DNA from 3 places in the Mesorhizobium sp. WSM1343 genome. Region 2 is predicted to be linked to each of the others. Evidence: predicted binding sites of a transcription regulator. Region 2 holds the regulator's gene; each other region holds the start of a gene.

Region 1 (2,265 bases), 330 kb from region 2:
GACTGTTCGGTCGTGCGTGATGAAGGCGAAGATCCCAAGCTCTCCCGCGGCTGTAACCTCAGGTGGTACGGGCGACTTCGCCAAGCCAAGGTCCGGGCGGCCACCCGGACCTTGGCTCAATCGCTCTAATCCCACGAAATCTCTCTCGTGTAGATACAAGGTGGCTCGGCGAAGCAGCGACGGAGTGGGGGAAGGCGGTCCTCAATCGCCAAGACGCAAGTGAGCGCGACCGAGCTGGTCTGATATCAGCGTGAGTCAGATAAATCACGGTCTCGTATAAGCCCGTCACTCCCTACAGCGCCGACAGCTTCAGCTCCACCCGTTCGGCCGGGAAGCGCGACTCGGAAAACTGGATCGGCTGGCCGTCCGGCGTGACGTTGACGGCGACCGTGACCAGTACGATGGCGCCCGGCTGCAGGTCGAGGTCGGCAAGGTCCGCCGCATCGGCATGGCGCGCCGACAGCACGGTCGATTGCCTGAGATAGTCGTCTATGCCGAACCGCGCCAGCGATGCGGTGATCGAGCCTGTTTCCGCCATCGCGGCATCGATGCCGGCAAAGCGCCGGGCCTCGAACCAGCCGGCAGCGCGCGACACCGGCCGTCCGTCGGCTTCGCCGCGCGTTTCCAACCGGATCACATCGGCTCCCTTGGGAAGACCCAGTCCCTCGGCGACGCGCTGGCTGGCCGGCTCGACCGACGAGGCGAGCAGGACGATGTGCCGTTCCGTCGTTTGCCCTTGCAGCCCTGTCGAAAAACGTGTGCGCGCCCCGATCGGATAGGACAGCCGCTTGCGCGACAGTACGAAGGTGCCGCGCCCCTGCTCGGCCCGCAGCACGCCTTCCCTTACAAGGGCTGATATGGCGTTGCGCACCGTGTGACGGTTGACGCCATAGCGTTCTGCCAGCGCCACCTCCGGCGGCAGCGCTGCATTCTCCGTGAAATCGCCGATGGCGATCGCATGCAGGATCTTGTCGGCGATCTGCCGCCACAGCGAAACGCCACTGCGCCGCTCGATGCTGTCCGCTAACAGCCGCCCGACCATCATTGCCCCAACCTTCCAGCGCCCAGTCTTCTATCGCTGTCATCCACCCGTCATGGACACGCGTTAGATAATAGATATAATTTGTATAGTTGTCTACATCAATAGACAAATTAACAAAGAGGAATGCTGCTGATGCGAGGACAGGAAGCCCGCGACCAGGCCGAGCGCAAAGCCGCCATGGCAACCCTTACGCAATCCAGCGGCGATGACATCGTACGGCTCTGGAATGAGGCCGGACTGCCTTCGGACGCCGAGCTGTTGCGCGGCCCCGAAACCGGCCTTGTCACCCTGCGCGGCCGCATCGGCGGCGGCGGCGCCCCTTTCGCTGTCGGCGAGGCGACCGTCACCCGCGCCACGGTCAGGCTACCCACCGGACAGGTCGGCCATTGCTATGCGCTTGGCCGCGACAAGCAGAAGGCGAAGCTGGCGGCTATCGCCGACGCCCTATGGCAGGACCCTGCCCGCCGCAATGAGGTCGAGACCGGACTGATAGCGCCTCTGCGGTCGGCTCTGACCATGGCGCACGAAAAACGCCGCGCCGAGACGGCGGCAACGAAGGTCGATTTCTTCACCATGGTTCGCGGAGAAGACTGATGGACGCAGCTGTGCAATCGATCGAGGGCGGGTTCGCCGATCCGGTCTTCAACGCCCAGACCGTGTTCCGCGCCGTGATGGACGCAATGGCGCGGCCGGGCAGCGTGCAGCCGCTGCCGGCCTTCGCCCGCCCGCCGGCGCCGCTCTCGGCTACCGCCGGCGCCATAGCGCTGGCGCTGTGCGACAACGACACGCCGCTCTGGCTCGACCCGGCTTTGCAGGCCTCCACCGCGATCAGATCCTGGCTTGGTTTCCATACCGGCGCGCCATTGGCCAACACACCGGCCGATGCGCATTTCGCCTTGATCGCCGCACCTGCCGAGATGATGGCGCTCGATGGCTTTTCGCAGGGCACGCAGGATTATCCCGACCGCTCGACCACGCTGATCCTGCAGGTCAGCGATCTGGTCTCCGGCACGCCGCTATTGCTCGAAGGTCCCGGCATCGAAACCAGCGCCACGATCGCGCCGGCGCAGATGCCACGCCATTTCGTCGAGCAGTGGAAGCAGAATATCAAGCGCTTTCCGCGCGGCGTCGACATCATCCTCGCCACATCAGGCGGCATTGCCTGCCTGCCGCGCACGACGCGCATCAAGACGATGGAGGCGTAAGATGTATGTCGCGGTAAA
Region 2 (2,265 bases):
GCGCAGCGGGTGGTTTCCGACGACGCCATCATGGATGCACGCCAGCGCGAGCTGGACGATCGCGCCATCACGCTGATCGCCAAGCGCCAGCCGATGGCCAACGATCTGCGTGCGGTGGTCGGTTCGATCCGCATGGCCGGCGACCTCGAGCGCATCGGCGACCTTGCCAAGAACATCGCCAAGCGCGTCGGCACTGTCGGGCTGAGCGTCACGCCGCACGACCTTTCGCATTCGATCGACGCAATGGCGCAGCTGGTGCTGATCCAGGTGCAGGGGGTCGTCGACGAGTATGCCGCCGCTGACGCGGCAGCGCTTGCCACGCTCAGAAACAATGATGAACGCATCGACGTCAAATACACATCGGTGTTCCGCGAACTGCTGACCTACATGATGGAAGATCCGCGCAACATCACGGCGTGCACGCACCTGTTGTTTTGCGCCAAGAACCTCGAGCGGATCGGCGACCACGTGACCAACATCGCCGAAAATGCCTATTATGTTTTGACCGGCACGCAGTTGCCAGCCAACCGTCCGAAGCAGGACGAGACGGCAATGTCCGCGCCAGCGGCATGACAGGGGTGACCAGCCGATGATCGCGCCACGCATCATGGTGGTGGAGGATGAGGAGCCGCTAGGCGTGCTGCTCCGCTACAATCTCGAATCCGAAGGTTACCAGGTCGAAGTGGTGACGCGCGGCGACGAGGCCGAAATCCGGCTGCAGGAGAACGTTCCAGACCTTCTGGTGCTCGACTGGATGGTGCCTGCGGTTTCCGGTATCGAACTCTGCCGCCGGCTAAGGATGCGTCCCGAGACCGAGCGGCTGCCGATCATCATGCTGACCGCGCGAGGCGAGGAAAGCGACCGCGTGCGCGGCCTCTCGACCGGTGCCGACGACTATCTGGTCAAGCCTTTCTCGACGCCGGAGTTCATGGCCAGGGTCAAGGCGCTGCTGCGCCGGGCCAAGCCGGAAGTGCTGTCCAGCGTGCTCAAGGTCGGCGATATCGTGCTCGATCGCGAGTCGCACCGTGTCTATCGCAAGAAGAGCGAGATCCGGCTCGGGCCGACGGAATTCCGCCTGCTTGAATTCATGATGCGCCATCCAGGCCGCGTGTTCTCGCGCAGCCAACTGCTCGACAATGTCTGGGGCGAGACGATCTACATCGACGAACGCACGGTCGATGTGCATGTCGGCCGGCTGCGCAAGGCGGTCAACAACGGCCGTATGCCCGATGTCATCCGCACCATCCGTGGGGCGGGTTACGCCATTCGCGAGGACTGAACTCCCTCGTTTGAACTCACGCCACGTTCTTGCCGCCGAGACCGGATCTCGCCTGCACGCCCGGCGCAAAAATCTCCTGATCGACGAAGATCAGCGCCCGCATGGCGCAGCCTTCGCGGATCAGCGGCAGTTCGTTCGGCTCGGTGTCGAAGGAAATCGACTTGGAATGCTGGCCGCCGGCGGTCTGGGCAATCGCTTGCCGCAATGCCGGCTCGATCAGGTCGAAGGCGGCGGCGCTGACGCCGACCATGGCGACCGGCGCCGGATCGATCAGCGCAAACAGGCTGCCGAGGCCGTAGCCGAGCGCTTCGCCGGCCTTGCGATAGGCTTCCCGTTCGGGCCCGTCCCTCTCGCGGGCGGCGGCAGCCAGGGCGCGCATGTCGACGTCGCTGACATCGGCGACGGGTTCTGCATCCTCGCCCATCTGCCGCGCGTTGCGCCAGATGGCATAATTGCCGGCATAGGCTTCGACGCAGCCGCGCCGTCCGCAGCGACACAGCGCCCCGTTCGGCCGATGAATCATGTGGCCGAATTCGCCGCCCGAGGAATGGGTGCCGGTGAACAATTCGCCCTTCAGCACCAGCCCCATGCCGATGCCGTGCGACAAAAGGATAGCGATGAAATCGTCGCGGTAACGATCGGGATCGCGCCAGCGCAGCGCCACCGCCATCATGTTGCAGTCGTTCTCCATAATGGCGGGGACGCCGAACTCCTCTTCGAATATGTCGGCGAAGGCGATGTCGGTGTGCGGCGTGATCGGCGACCACAGCATGGCGCGGGCACGGGTGTCGGTGATGCCCTGGACGGCCAGCGCGATACGAGCGATGCTGCGCACGTCCAGGTCGGGATCTTCCAGGCGGCGCCGCACGATTGCCGTGCACTCACCGATCAGCGAGTCGCGCGACATCGTCAGCGTGTCGAGCCGGCGCTGTTCCTCGGATATTACCTGGCCGGCATAGTCGATGACGGCGACCGAGAGGAAGTTC
Region 3 (2,265 bases), 320 kb from region 2:
CATGTCGGCGGCATGGGCCATGCTGGTCGCCATGGCGAGCACCGAAACGGCGCCAAAGACCATCTTCCTGAACATTGGATATTTCTCCTGTAGGTTCCGGCCCCGCGCCGGCAGCGTTATCGATTTTGACAGGTGCCCTTGACGTGGGCTGGCGATCCCAACCGCTCTCAATATCCCGGGAATGCGGGCTCGAGCGGTCCGGCGGATGCGGCGATCTTTCGGCTGAAGGCAACGCTGGTCGAGGTGATGGCCTCGGAGATTTCCTGGCCATTGCTGTCGGCGCCGTAGACGAGGCGCACCGCCTCGCGGTTGAGCTCTTCCGGCGGGCCGTCGAAGACGACCTTGCCGGCAGCCATGCCGATGATGCGGTTGCAGTAGGTGCGGGCGGTGTCCAGCGTGTGCAGATTGGTGACGACGGTGATGCCTTCGCGCAGATTGATGTCCTGCAGCGAATCCATCACCACCTTGGCGTTGAGCGGGTCGAGCGAGGCGATCGGCTCGTCGGCGAGGATCACTCTGGGCTGCTGCATCATGGCACGAGCGATGGCGACGCGCTGCTGCTGGCCGCCCGACAAGGTGCCGGCGGGTTGCAGGGCGGTGCGGGCGATGTCGAGCCGCTCGAGTGCCGCGACCGCCTCGGCGCATTCGGCGCGCGAGAACATGCCGAACAGATTGGTGATGGTCGAACGGTGGTTCAGCTTGCCGAGCAGCACATTGGTCAGCACGTCGAGGCGCGGCACCAGGTTGAACTGCTGGAAGATCATGGCGCAGTCGCGCTGCCAGCGCCGCAGCGGCGAGCCGCTCAGCTTCGAGACCTCGGCGCCGTCAAAAAAAATCGACCCCTGGCTGGGATCGATGAGACGGTTGATCATGCGAAGGAGGGTTGATTTGCCGGCGCCCGAACGGCCGATGACGCCAACCATCTGACCCTGCGGGATCGCGATGTTGATGTCGCTGACGGCAGTGTTCTTGCCAAATCGTCGGGTGACACCGCGGATTTCGAGCGTGGCGGAATTTGCTGGCATGGGGGCAGGTTCCAGTCCGGGACCATTGATCGTCAGGCTCTCGCCTAACGCAGCCACATGAACCTGCCGTGTCGCGATGATGTCAGTTTTGTTACGCTCCACAGGCCTTAGCTTGTCAGCCTGGCTTACCTGTAAGTTGCGCAAGGACCCACAGCATATAGAGTGGAGCTATCGCCGCCGTGAACAAAACACAGCCTAATATCATCAACGTTATTGAAGAGCCAACGTCGGAATTGCCTCCAACGCTTAGCTGCAAGCTTAATCACCAAAATTCCCAACGCGACCAACCCCAGTCCAATGAAAAGAGGTATTACGACAATAAAGGTCACATATGCTCCATGGCTCTGGGTTGGGTGATTATTAGTTCGATGAAAGCACCATTCGCGTCAACCATGCTTCTCCAGAAATGCCTCTGCGGACAGCTCACGGAAGTCCTCAAGGCAAGCGCGCAGCCTTGCGTGGTCCCAGTCCCACCAGGCGAGCGCCTGGTAGCGTTCGGCCGTGCGGCGATCGAAGCGCTCGCGGATCGGCTTTGCCGGCACGCCGGCGACGATCGTATAGGGCGCTACATCTTTCGAGACGACAGCGCCGGCGCCGACCGCGGCGCCATCGCCGATGGTGACACCGGGCAGGATGGTCGAGCCGTGACCAAGCCAGGTGTCGTGGCCGATGGTGACCCGCTTGGCGCGGCGCTGGGCGAAAAATTCTGTCTCGTGCTCGGCATCGTCCCAGTAATCGGAGGCGCGATAGGTGAAATGGTGCAGCGTCGGCCGCCAGGTCGGGTGGTTGGTGGCGTTGATGCGCACGCTGGCCGCGATGTTGGCGAACTTGCCGATCGTCGCGCACCAGACGGCGCAGTCCTGCATCATGTAGGAATAGTCGCCGAGTTCGCTTTCCGAGACCCGGCTGCGGTCGGCGATCTCGGTCCAACGGCCGAGCGTCGAGTTCTGCACCTCCGCCGTCGGATGGATCAACGGCGTCTCGGATAATTTCCTGGTCATGCGGCGATTTTTCCGGGCGCGAAAGCGGTGACGTCGATGATGCGGTCGGCAACCGCCTCGCGCACGTCGTGGTCGTGGAAGATGCCGAGCAGGGCGACACCTGCAGCCTTCTTGGCGGCGATGAGTTCGATCACGACATCGCGGTTCCTGGCATCGAGCGAGGCTGTCGGCTCGTCGAGCAGCAGGATCGGATGCTCGGTGATGAAGCCGCGCGCGATGTTAACGCGCTGCTGCTCGCC

What was found. The regulator PhoB, encoded in region 2, activates phosphate uptake and scavenging genes when phosphate is short. The targets are predictions, from matches to a motif close to TGTCATNNANCTGTCAT.
Region 1: phnF (phosphonate metabolism transcriptional regulator PhnF) is a predicted target of PhoB. The motif match lies at 1,080-1,096, and genes of this name have one in related genera.
Region 3: phnC (phosphonate ABC transporter ATP-binding protein) is a predicted target of PhoB. The motif match lies at 1,105-1,121, and genes of this name have one in related genera.

Annotation. Positions count from the first base shown of each region.
Region 1 is NZ_CM148370.1:1,817,117-1,819,381, reverse strand. Features, by position in the region: gene phnF (phosphonate metabolism transcriptional regulator PhnF) at 293-1,042, opposite strand; gene phnG (phosphonate C-P lyase system protein PhnG) at 1,175-1,636, shown strand; gene phnH (phosphonate C-P lyase system protein PhnH) at 1,636-2,247, shown strand; gene AC0NIL_RS08790 (carbon-phosphorus lyase complex subunit) at 2,249-2,265, shown strand, end outside.
Region 2 is NZ_CM148370.1:1,490,081-1,492,345, forward strand. Features, by position in the region: gene phoU (phosphate signaling complex protein PhoU) at 1-573, shown strand, start outside; gene phoB (phosphate regulon transcriptional regulator PhoB) at 590-1,279, shown strand; gene AC0NIL_RS07210 (ROK family protein) at 1,296-2,265, opposite strand, start outside.
Region 3 is NZ_CM148370.1:1,810,717-1,812,981, forward strand. Features, by position in the region: gene phnD (phosphonate ABC transporter substrate-binding protein) at 1-75, opposite strand, end outside; gene phnC (phosphonate ABC transporter ATP-binding protein) at 168-1,025, opposite strand; gene AC0NIL_RS08760 (DapH/DapD/GlmU-related protein) at 1,412-2,026, opposite strand; gene phnL (phosphonate C-P lyase system protein PhnL) at 2,023-2,265, opposite strand, start outside.